Regions from separate parts of the Roseburia sp. AM23-20 genome, predicted to be linked through region 3. Evidence: a T-box and tRNA genes for the amino acid it is inferred to sense, from the RefSeq annotation. Region 3 holds a T-box; the other regions hold tRNA genes.
The links. A T-box is a leader RNA that pairs with one kind of tRNA and senses whether it is charged. The one in region 3 lies ahead of thrS (threonine--tRNA ligase), so its partner is inferred to be a tRNA-Thr.
Positions count from the first base shown of each region.

Region 1: it has a tRNA-Thr gene. The T-box ahead of thrS (threonine--tRNA ligase) is inferred to sense a tRNA for this amino acid. The anticodon was not compared.
Region 2: it has a tRNA-Thr gene. The T-box ahead of thrS (threonine--tRNA ligase) is inferred to sense a tRNA for this amino acid. The anticodon was not compared.

Region 1 is NZ_QRHS01000001.1:48,031-51,319, reverse strand. It holds gene DW650_RS00250 (GDSL-type esterase/lipase family protein) at 1-892, shown strand, start outside; gene udk (uridine kinase) at 878-1,507, opposite strand; tRNA gene DW650_RS00240 (tRNA-Thr) at 1,625-1,697, opposite strand; gene DW650_RS00235 (cupin domain-containing protein) at 1,919-2,458, shown strand; gene DW650_RS00230 (ABC transporter ATP-binding protein) at 2,530-3,289, shown strand, end outside.
Region 2 is NZ_QRHS01000008.1:95,467-98,755, reverse strand. It holds gene DW650_RS08470 (LTA synthase family protein) at 1-544, opposite strand, end outside; gene DW650_RS08465 (adenylate kinase) at 761-904, shown strand; tRNA gene DW650_RS08460 (tRNA-Thr) at 1,027-1,099, opposite strand; gene DW650_RS08455 (PIN domain-containing protein) at 1,320-2,501, opposite strand; gene thiC (phosphomethylpyrimidine synthase ThiC) at 2,567-3,289, opposite strand, start outside.
Region 3 is NZ_QRHS01000013.1:5,647-8,935, forward strand. It holds gene DW650_RS10945 (bifunctional metallophosphatase/5'-nucleotidase) at 1-1,426, shown strand, start outside; T-box leader at 1,476-1,684, shown strand; gene thrS (threonine--tRNA ligase) at 1,739-3,289, shown strand, end outside.

The sequences.
Region 1 (3,289 bases), on a different contig from region 3:
TTCTGTGACACTTGATGCACACAAGCGTATTGTAAGCGATGAAGTTTCCTTTCAGGTTCAGGCAGGACAGACACTTTGTGTCAATCTTTATTTTGCAGACTTTACGCTGATGCAGTCCGCTGTTCTGATCACAGGTCCTCTCTCGAAAGGATTTTTCTCACTGGGTGATCAGACATTAACAGAAGAGCTTCCTCTTGATACAAGCAAAACGACAAGCTGGTTTTATTTTTTAAGCAATATCGATATTTTAACATCATCCGACAACCATGCTGTGATCTGCTATGGTGACTCCATTACCGCACAGGCATGGCCGGATGAACTAACGCTACGTTTAAGACGTGAGGGCAGAAAACACACTTCCATCATCCGACGCGCTGCAAGCGGTACCAGAATCCTGCGCCAGTATGACTGCATTACCTATGATTCCTACGGTTTAAAAGGAAGCAACCGCTTTTTGCATGAAATACCGACCGCCGGTGCCGATACTATCATTATCCAGCAGGGGATCAATGATATCATTCACCCGGTTGGAACAGATATCAATCCGTTCCGTCCCATGAGCGATCTTCCAACAGCAGAAGAACTCATAGACGGTCTCAAATGGTACACTGACCAGGCACACTCTCTTGGATTGTCTGTCTATATCGGAACACTGCTTCCGATCGAAGGCTGGCGTACCTATGCCCCGTTCCGTGAAGAACTGAAAAACAAAGTCAATGAATGGATCCGCCAGGCGGACGGCTTTGAAGGCTGCATTGATTTTGACCTTGCCGTACGTGACAGCACCAATCCTGCTGCATTCAAAGCAGGCTATGACAGTGGCGACCATCTTCACCCAAGCAGTGCCGGTTACAAGGCAATGGCTGATGCTGTATCTTTACGCTTCCTCTAAATGCTTTCTTACTCTCTGGATCAGCATCTCCAATGCAACCGCATTTTCGCCACCCTCCGGGATTATGATATCTGCACGGCGTTTACTCGGTTCCACAAACTGTTCATGCATCGGTTTTACAGTCGTTAAATACTGATTTATGACACTGTCTAAGGAGCGTCCACGGTCTTTTACATCTCTTACGATCCTTCTTAGAATACGCACATCCGCATCCGTATCTACAAATACACGGATATCCATCAGTTCACACAAGGCCGGCTCGGCAAAGATCAAAATACCCTCAAGTACGATCACCGGTGCCGGCTCCACAAGGATTGTCCTGTCGGAACGGTTGTGAACCGTATAATCATAGACCGGCATCTGCACGGCATTGCCCTTTTTCAGCTCTTTGATATGTTCACATAACAGTTCTGTATCAAATGCATCCGGATGATCATAATTTAACTTTGAGCGGTCTTCATAACTCATCTCATCATGGCGTTTATAATAATTATCATGACGCAGAATACTGACTTCATCACGTCCAAAGCTGTCAACCACTTTATCTGCCAGCGTCGTTTTCCCGCTTCCTGTTCCTCCTGCAATTCCAATTAAAATCGTATTTTTCTCTGCCATAATACCGTTTCCTTTCACATTCTGATATATAAAAAAGAATTTTCCTATTACAAAAAAAGCAAGCGGAACTTTTCAGAAACCACTTGCTCTTATCTGTCCGGACTTCCGGAAGTTATAAGCCAATAGTCGGACTCGAACCGACGACCTACGCATTACGAATGCGTTGCTCTACCAACTGAGCCATATTGGCAATTAATGTGGACTGTCTTTTGACTTGCGCCACACTCGACTAGTATATACATATATTATAAAAAATGCAATACCTTTTTTATATTTTTTTCTAAATTTTTGCAATATTTTATTTTCTATTGACTTTTCCTATGAAATGCATAAAATAATCTTGTTTACTTATTGTAAACAAAACATATATTTTTACAGTTACTATAAAACATCGCAGAAATGAGGATTATTATGGATATCGGAAAGCGTATGAAAGAACTGCGTATCCAGTATGGCCTGACACAGCAGGAACTCGCCGACCGCTCCGAACTGACCAAGGGATTTATTTCCCAGTTGGAACGTAACCAGAACTCTCCGTCTATTGGTACACTGCTCGATATCATACAGTGTCTCGGCACAACACCTGCCGAATTCTTTACGGACGAAGAACCGGAACAGATCGTATTTGAAAAAGATGACTATTTTGAAAAAATCAGTGAAGATGGAAATAAAATGATCGAATGGATCATTCCAAATGCACAGAAAAACAGTATGGAACCGGTACGCCTTACCTTAAAACCCGGCGGCTCCTCCGACACACACCTGCCACATACAGGGGAAGAATTTGGCTATGTATTAAAAGGAACTGTGCGTGTACTATATGGTGGAAGGGCTTATACCGTCCGCGCTGGCGAATCTTTTTATTTCCAGGCCGGTAAAAAACATCGTCTGGAAAATAATGGAAACCGCGATGCCATCTTAATCTGGGTATCTACGCCGCCGAGTTTTTAATTTTATCATGTAACCACTTAGAAAGGGATCATGTTTCTTCTGCTACCAATTAAGAAACGTTTTGAACACAAATGAGCAAAAAACTAATTAATCTGACAGGTATTTCAAAATCTTACGGCGACCATGTCGTATTAGATGATTTAAATTTATATATCCGTGAAAATGAATTTATCACACTTCTCGGTCCATCCGGCTGTGGAAAAACAACCACCCTTCGTATCATCGGCGGTTTTGAGACACCGGATGCCGGCAGTGTCATTTTTGACGGCAAAGATATCACATCATTACCTCCAAATGAGCGCAATTTAAATACTGTTTTCCAGAAATACGCACTTTTCCCGCATATGTCGATTGCAGAAAATATTGCATTCGGACTGCGTATTAAGAAAAAAAGCAAAGAATATATCAATGATAAGATCCGTTACGCCTTGAAGCTGGTAAATCTTGAAGGATTTGAAAACCGCTCTATCGACTCATTAAGCGGCGGTCAGCAGCAGCGTATCGCGATCGCGCGTGCCATTGTAAATGAGCCAAAAGTTCTTCTTTTAGATGAACCGCTCGGTGCTCTCGACCTAAAGCTCCGTCAGGACATGCAGTACGAACTGATCCGTCTGAAAAATGAGCTTGGCATTACATTCGTATTTGTTACCCACGATCAGGAAGAAGCACTTACCATATCTGATACGATTGTCGTTATGAATCAGGGTTACATCCAGCAGATCGGCACCCCCGAAATGATCTACAACGAACCTGTCAATGCATTTGTGGCTGATTTTATCGGTGACAGCAACATTATAAACGGAACCATGATCAAAGATAAGGTCGTGGAAA
Region 2 (3,289 bases), on a different contig from region 3:
TATCCGCCACACTCGCCGCCGTTTTCCATGAAAAAATATCCCACGGCACAATCGGATTTGTACGGAAACGCACTACATAACTGTTTGCAATACCATAGATCATCGCCACACCATAAACGATCCGGTGTGCTGTTTTTAATTTTCCTGTCAGCAAAAACAGTACAATCGTTACCAGTAAAAACAGCACAATATTAAAAAACTGAGCCCACGGACGCACGACCATAAACGGATTGTGTGAATAACACTCCATAAGATAAAAACATGCCGCAGGCGGCAATATGACAAGCAGCAACGATATGATACTGCTTCCTGCCTTTTTTAAAATATCATTCTTCTTATCCGACTTTTTGTTCCTGGCTGCTATTTTCTCATTTCTCTGCTCTTTTAATTTTTCCCAGAAACCTTTTGGTTTCGTATTTTTTCTTTTTCTGCTAGCATTCATGTCAAACCTCATTTCAAGGGTGTATCTTCCCTTTAGATAATTAGCCGAATGATATTTTAGCACATTCCTCCAGCAAATAACATCTATTCGTAAAAAATTCATAAATTCATAAGTTTCCAGTATTGCAACACTATTTCCCAGCCTTTATTTTTTGCATGTTCTGTCGAATCAAATAGTTATTTTGACGCTTTATGTTAATAAAGCAATAATCTTTCCCACAGACGTCTTTATTGTCTTGACATTTCAAATAATTTTTTTTAACATGAAAATATATACAATACCTGTATCGATTTGAGTGGCGCAAAAAGGAAGATGAAAATGAATAGTGAATCTGAAATCAACCGTCTGACAAAAGAGAATGAAACTTTCCGAAAAATCATTGAAACACAGCAGCATACGATCAATCTTCTCATTGATCATTTTATTGCTGGTAATACAGATAAACAGATCAAAAAGAACTAAATTTTGTATTTTTATTAAAAAAACAGAGCGACCGTCTGCCGCTCTGTTCCTTTTATCCGTGATAAAAAATCTTCCTTCAAAGTATACAATCTGCTGTTTATGATCTTTTTGGGCACAAAAAAAGCTGCTGACGGGAATCGGACCCGTGACCTCCGCACTACCAATGCGACGCTCTACCGACTGAGCCACAGCAGCATTGTGTTTTTCAACACCTGTATTATTATACAATAGGATTGTACGCTTGTCAAGCATAAAATGCAGGAAATTTTTGTAATTTTTCAAAAAATTTACACAATCCCAGATCAACATTCCATGTCTCACCGGGATTGTGTTCTTCGGGTCTTCTGGCCAGATGGTGTTTTGTCACCACATCCGTTATGTTCTTCCCGTTTTGTTTCAATCAGCCTCTCCTTTTTTACATCCGATTCATAATCTTGATGTGTGACTTAAAAAGAGAATAATATTTCATTCCCTTATCTTTGCCATAATGTCCCTGCAATGCAGCTCTTAATGAATTGAGATTCTTTCTCTTCGCATTTGCCTTATACAAAAACGAGGAAAAATCTTCCGGACAGTCCAGTTTTGGATCACTGTAGGCAAATACTGTCTGACAATAAACATCAAACTTCTCTTCCTCACTGATCGCATTCTGATTCTCACGGCAGATCGCATATGCAGAACTGTTCTTTGCTTCCTGGTAAAGTTCTTTTCCAATCTCTTCCCCAAAGAACAATACCAGTGCATTGTGAAAATCTGCAAGACGATCTTTGCTGATGCAGGTAAGCAGGCTGCGGATAACCTCATCCTGTTCCTTTGAAATCTCTGGTGTTTTCACCATTATATTCTTCTCTGGATCTGCATCTGACACTTCTTCATCCTGCTGATTCCCATCTGTTGTTTCATCCGGTCTCATAATTTCATCCGGTATTTCCATCTGAATCTCTTCTGGTTCAGACATTTCTTCTGATTCCGCATATTTTTCCGTCTGTACCTGTTCTTCCGCAGTTACCGTTTCGTTTTTCATAGACTCAGCTGTCTGCCCTGTCGCAGTTTCTGTCTCGTGTTTCAGAAACTCTGCCGTCTGCCCTGTCGCAGCTTCTGTCTTGTGTTTCAGAAATTCTGCGGTCTGCCCCGTCGCAGCTTCTGTCTCGTGTTTCAGAAACTCTGCTGTCTGCTCCGTCGCAGCTTCTGTGGAATTTTCCAAAAACTCTGCTGTTTTTGTCTTCTGCTGTAATCTGCGGCTTAATTCTTTTCCGCTGATACGCTGTACCGGCATATTACGCTGTTTCCAATAGCGGACTGCTGCATCAAATCCGGTATCATTTGAAACGATCACATAACATTTTTCCTGATTCTCACACAACATATACCCAAGCTGTGTAACAAGCTGGAAATCAAGTGCATTGCTTCCCTCAAAACATTTTATAAACTCTGCTTCTTTCTCCGTCTCCTTTAATAACCTCACATTTTCGTAATTCATATGCGGACTTTTCTGCGTATAAAATACGATCACTTCCTCATCAGGCTGTGATGCTACCAGTAACGGTACCCATATATCTCCTACATTCTCACTGTCAACCAAATATATTCTTTTCATCTGATCACCGGCTGATCGAAACACATTTATTATAACATAAGACGGAATCATGCCTCTACTCTTTTTTACAGAATATCAATATATTCTCCCGCAAGTGCTTTATTCATGCTGCGTACTGCACAGAATTTTCCACACATGGAACAGGTATCCTCGTGTTCCGGTTTTCTGCTGTTCCAAATTGCTTTAGCTGTTTCCGGATCTATTGCACATTCCCACTGTGCATCCCAGTCTAATACACGTCTTGCATCTGCCATCTTATCATCGATCTCCCTTGCTCCACGGACACCCTTTGCAATGTCTGCTGCATGTGCTGCGATCTTCGATGCAATGATCCCCTGTTTTACATCCTCCACGTTTGGCAGTGCCAGGTGTTCTGCCGGTGTGACATAACATAAGAATGCTGCTCCGTTCTGCGCTGCGATCGCCCCTCCGATCGCGGATGTGATATGATCATATCCCGGTGCAATATCCGTAACAAGTGGTCCTAACACATAAAAAGGTGCACCCATACAGATCGTCTGCTGGATCTTCATATTGGCTGCGATCTGATCCATCGGCATATGCCCCGGTCCTTCGACCATAACCTGTACATCTTTCTCCCATGCACGTTTTGTCAGTTCTCCAAGTCTTACCAGTTCTTCGATCTGGCATACATCAGATGCATCCGCAAGACATCCGGGACGGCAGGCATCTCCAAGTGAAATGGTCACATCATGCTCACGGCAGATCTCAAGGATCTCATCGTAATATTCATAAAACGGATTTTCTTCTCCAGTCATACACATCCA
Region 3 (3,289 bases):
GACTTATGGGGATATGGATGTAAAACCGGTAGGACTTTTTGGCTGTGCGGCAGATTTTAACAAGGATGATGAGACACTCATCATAGATGGCGGAGATATTTTACAAGGCTCCGCCTTTGCTTATTACTGCCGTCAGGTTGCAAACTCTCCGGAAGTGATCGCAGATATTATGAACGACTGCGGATACGATTATTATACACTTGGCAATCATGACTTTAATTACGGATTAGATTATCAGGCGGCATATCGCAATAGAAATAACGGTGTATGTGTGTGCCAGAATATCATGGATGAGGAAGGAAACACCCTGTTTCCATGGAAACTTCATACGATGAAAAACGGATTGCGCATCGGTATCACTGGTATTGTAACGGATTATGTAAACATCTGGGAAAAAGAAGAAAACATAAAAGGAATCCATATTACAGATCCTTTTGAGGCAGCGAAGAGGGCACTTGCCCAGATGAAAGAGCAGACAGATCTTACGATCTGCATCTATCACGGAGGTTTTGAGTGTGATTTAGAAAGCGGAGCGGTGCTTTCTAAGACGACTGAAAATGTGGGTTACAGGATCTGTAAGGAACTGGATTTTGATATCTTACTGACCGGACATCAGCATATGTCTGTGCCTGGAAGAGAGCTGTTTGGAACTTATACAGTACAGCCATGTGATAATGCAAAAGAATATCAGTATCTGGCGGTCACCGTGACAGAGGATAAAAAGAGCATCAGGTCCGAATTGCGGCAGTCAGATCCCACAAAGGGGGCTGGGCTTGCAGATAAATACCGTTCTACGGAAAATTCCGTGCAGGCATGGCTTAATCAGCCAATTGGTCATTTGAGCCGTGCAATCATGCCGGAAGAAAAGGTAAAAATGGCATTGTATGGCTCACCGATCGCCGACTTTTTAAACCGTATCCAGCTTCATTTTTCGGGAGCAATGTTATCGTCCGTCGGTCTGGCAAATGAAATCGCAGGTTTCCGCAGTGAAGTGAGCACACGCGATATCATAGCCACTTATCCATATCCGAATACACTTGTGGTCTGTGAGATCACGGGTGCACAGCTAAAGACAGTAATGGAGCGCAGTGCAGAATACTTTGCATATGATAACGAAGGAAATGTCTGTGTTTCCGACAGCTTCCTGGTTCCAAAGGTGGAACATTATAATTATGACTATTATATGGGTGTGGATTTTGAAATCAATCCAAAAAACCCGGTCGGAAGCAGGATCGTGGGGCTTTCAAGAGACGGAAAGCCGGTTTTAGATGAAGATAAATTTACATTATGCCTGAATAATTACCGTTACAGCGGTGCTGGTGGATATGATGTTTACACAGAATGTCTGCTGGTCAAAGAAATCAATGTGGAGATGGTGGAATTGATCATGGATTATTTCCACGAATATCCATATATTGAGGTGTGATGTACGAAAGAATAAACTTGACAGAATGCATTCTATGAAATAAAATCAAAGAAACGCATTGAAGAGAAGAGTACTGATCGGAAATTTTAAAGAGAGAGATACATTTTGGTGTGAGTATCTTAAAATGGAACTTCAGGAAGACCATCTCTGAGCGGCCCTAATCCGGTCCGGTGATTCCGTTATCATCAAAATGAGTGATTTTCCACATGGAGATAAACGGGGTGGAACCGCGGATAAAAATGTTTATTCGTCCCTTATACAGATAAGTTGTCTGTATAAGGGACTTTTTAGTTTAGGAAAAGGAGATTAATCATGGTAGATTTTAAAGAAGACGAGAGACTGAATACGCTCAACCATTCCTGTGCACATGTGATGGCACAGGCAGTAAAACACTTATATCCGAACGCAAAGTTCTGGGTAGGACCTGTTGTAAAAGAAGGATTTTATTATGATATCGATCTTGGCGATACTGCTGTCAATGATGATGTGATCGCAGCGATCGAAAAAGAGATGAAAAAAGTCTGCAAAGAAGGTAAAAAGATTTACAGACGTGAGATCTCAAAAGCAGAAGCGTTAGAGCTTTTTAAAGATGATGAGTACAAACTTGACCTGATCGATGGTTTAGAGGATGGAAATATTTCCGTATACGATCAGGGCGATTTCACGGATCTCTGCCGTGGACCGCATGTTGACAATACCAAATTATGTAAAAACTTTAAACTGATCAAATATTCCGGTGTTTACTGGAAAGGTGATGCAAATAACCATGTAATGCAGCGTATCTACGGTGTATGTTTCCCGACTGCAGAAGAGTTAGAGGAGCATTTAAAACTCTTAGAGGAAGCAAAAGACCGTGATCACAGAAAGATCGGTAAAGAGATGCACCTGTTTATGTCTGACGATCTGGTTGGACGCGGACTTCCGATGTTTCTTCCAAAAGGATACACGGTATGGCAGGAACTTGAAAATTATATCAAAGCGAAAGAGCGCAAACTTGGTTATCTTCACGTTATGACACCTTGTGTTGGTACCGTAAATCTTTATAAAACTTCCGGTCACTGGGATCACTACAAAGAGAATATGTTCCCGGCAATGGAAATGGAGGGTGAATCTTTTGTACTCCGTCCGATGAACTGCCCGCATCACATGATGATCTATGCGAATAGAATGCATTCCTATAAAGATCTGCCGATCCGTATCGGTGAGATCGCACATGACTTCCGTTTTGAGGCAAGTGGAACCTTAAAAGGTATCGAGAGAGGAAGACATTTCTGTCAGAATGATGCCCATCTGTTTGTAACACCGGAGCAGATCGAATCTGAGTTTGCAAAAGTAGTAGAACTGATCTTTGATACTTACAAAGATTTCAATATCACAGATTACCGCTGTGTACTCTCCTTAAGAGATCCGGAAGATAAAGTAAAATATCATGATGACGATGAGATGTGGAACAACGCAGAGAATGCACTCCGTAAAGTACTTGACGATATCGGTATCGAGTATACAGAAGAGATCGGCGAGGCTGCTTTCTACGGACCAAAACTTGATGTTAATGTAAAACCGGCGATCGGTAATGAGTATACACTTTCAACCTGCCAGTTAGACTTCTGTCTGCCGGCAAAATTCAACCTGTCTTATATTGACAGCGACGGAACCAAGAAAACACCGGTTGTTTTACACAGAGCGATTTTAGGTTCTCTCGATCGTTTCATGGCATACATTTTAGAGGAAACAAAAGGCAACCTGCCGTTATGGTTAGCTCCGGTTCAGGCTAAGATCCTTCCGGTCAAGAATGAGGATGAAGAACTTAACGCATATTCTCATGACTTATATAAGTATCTGGATGACAACGGAATCCGTGTT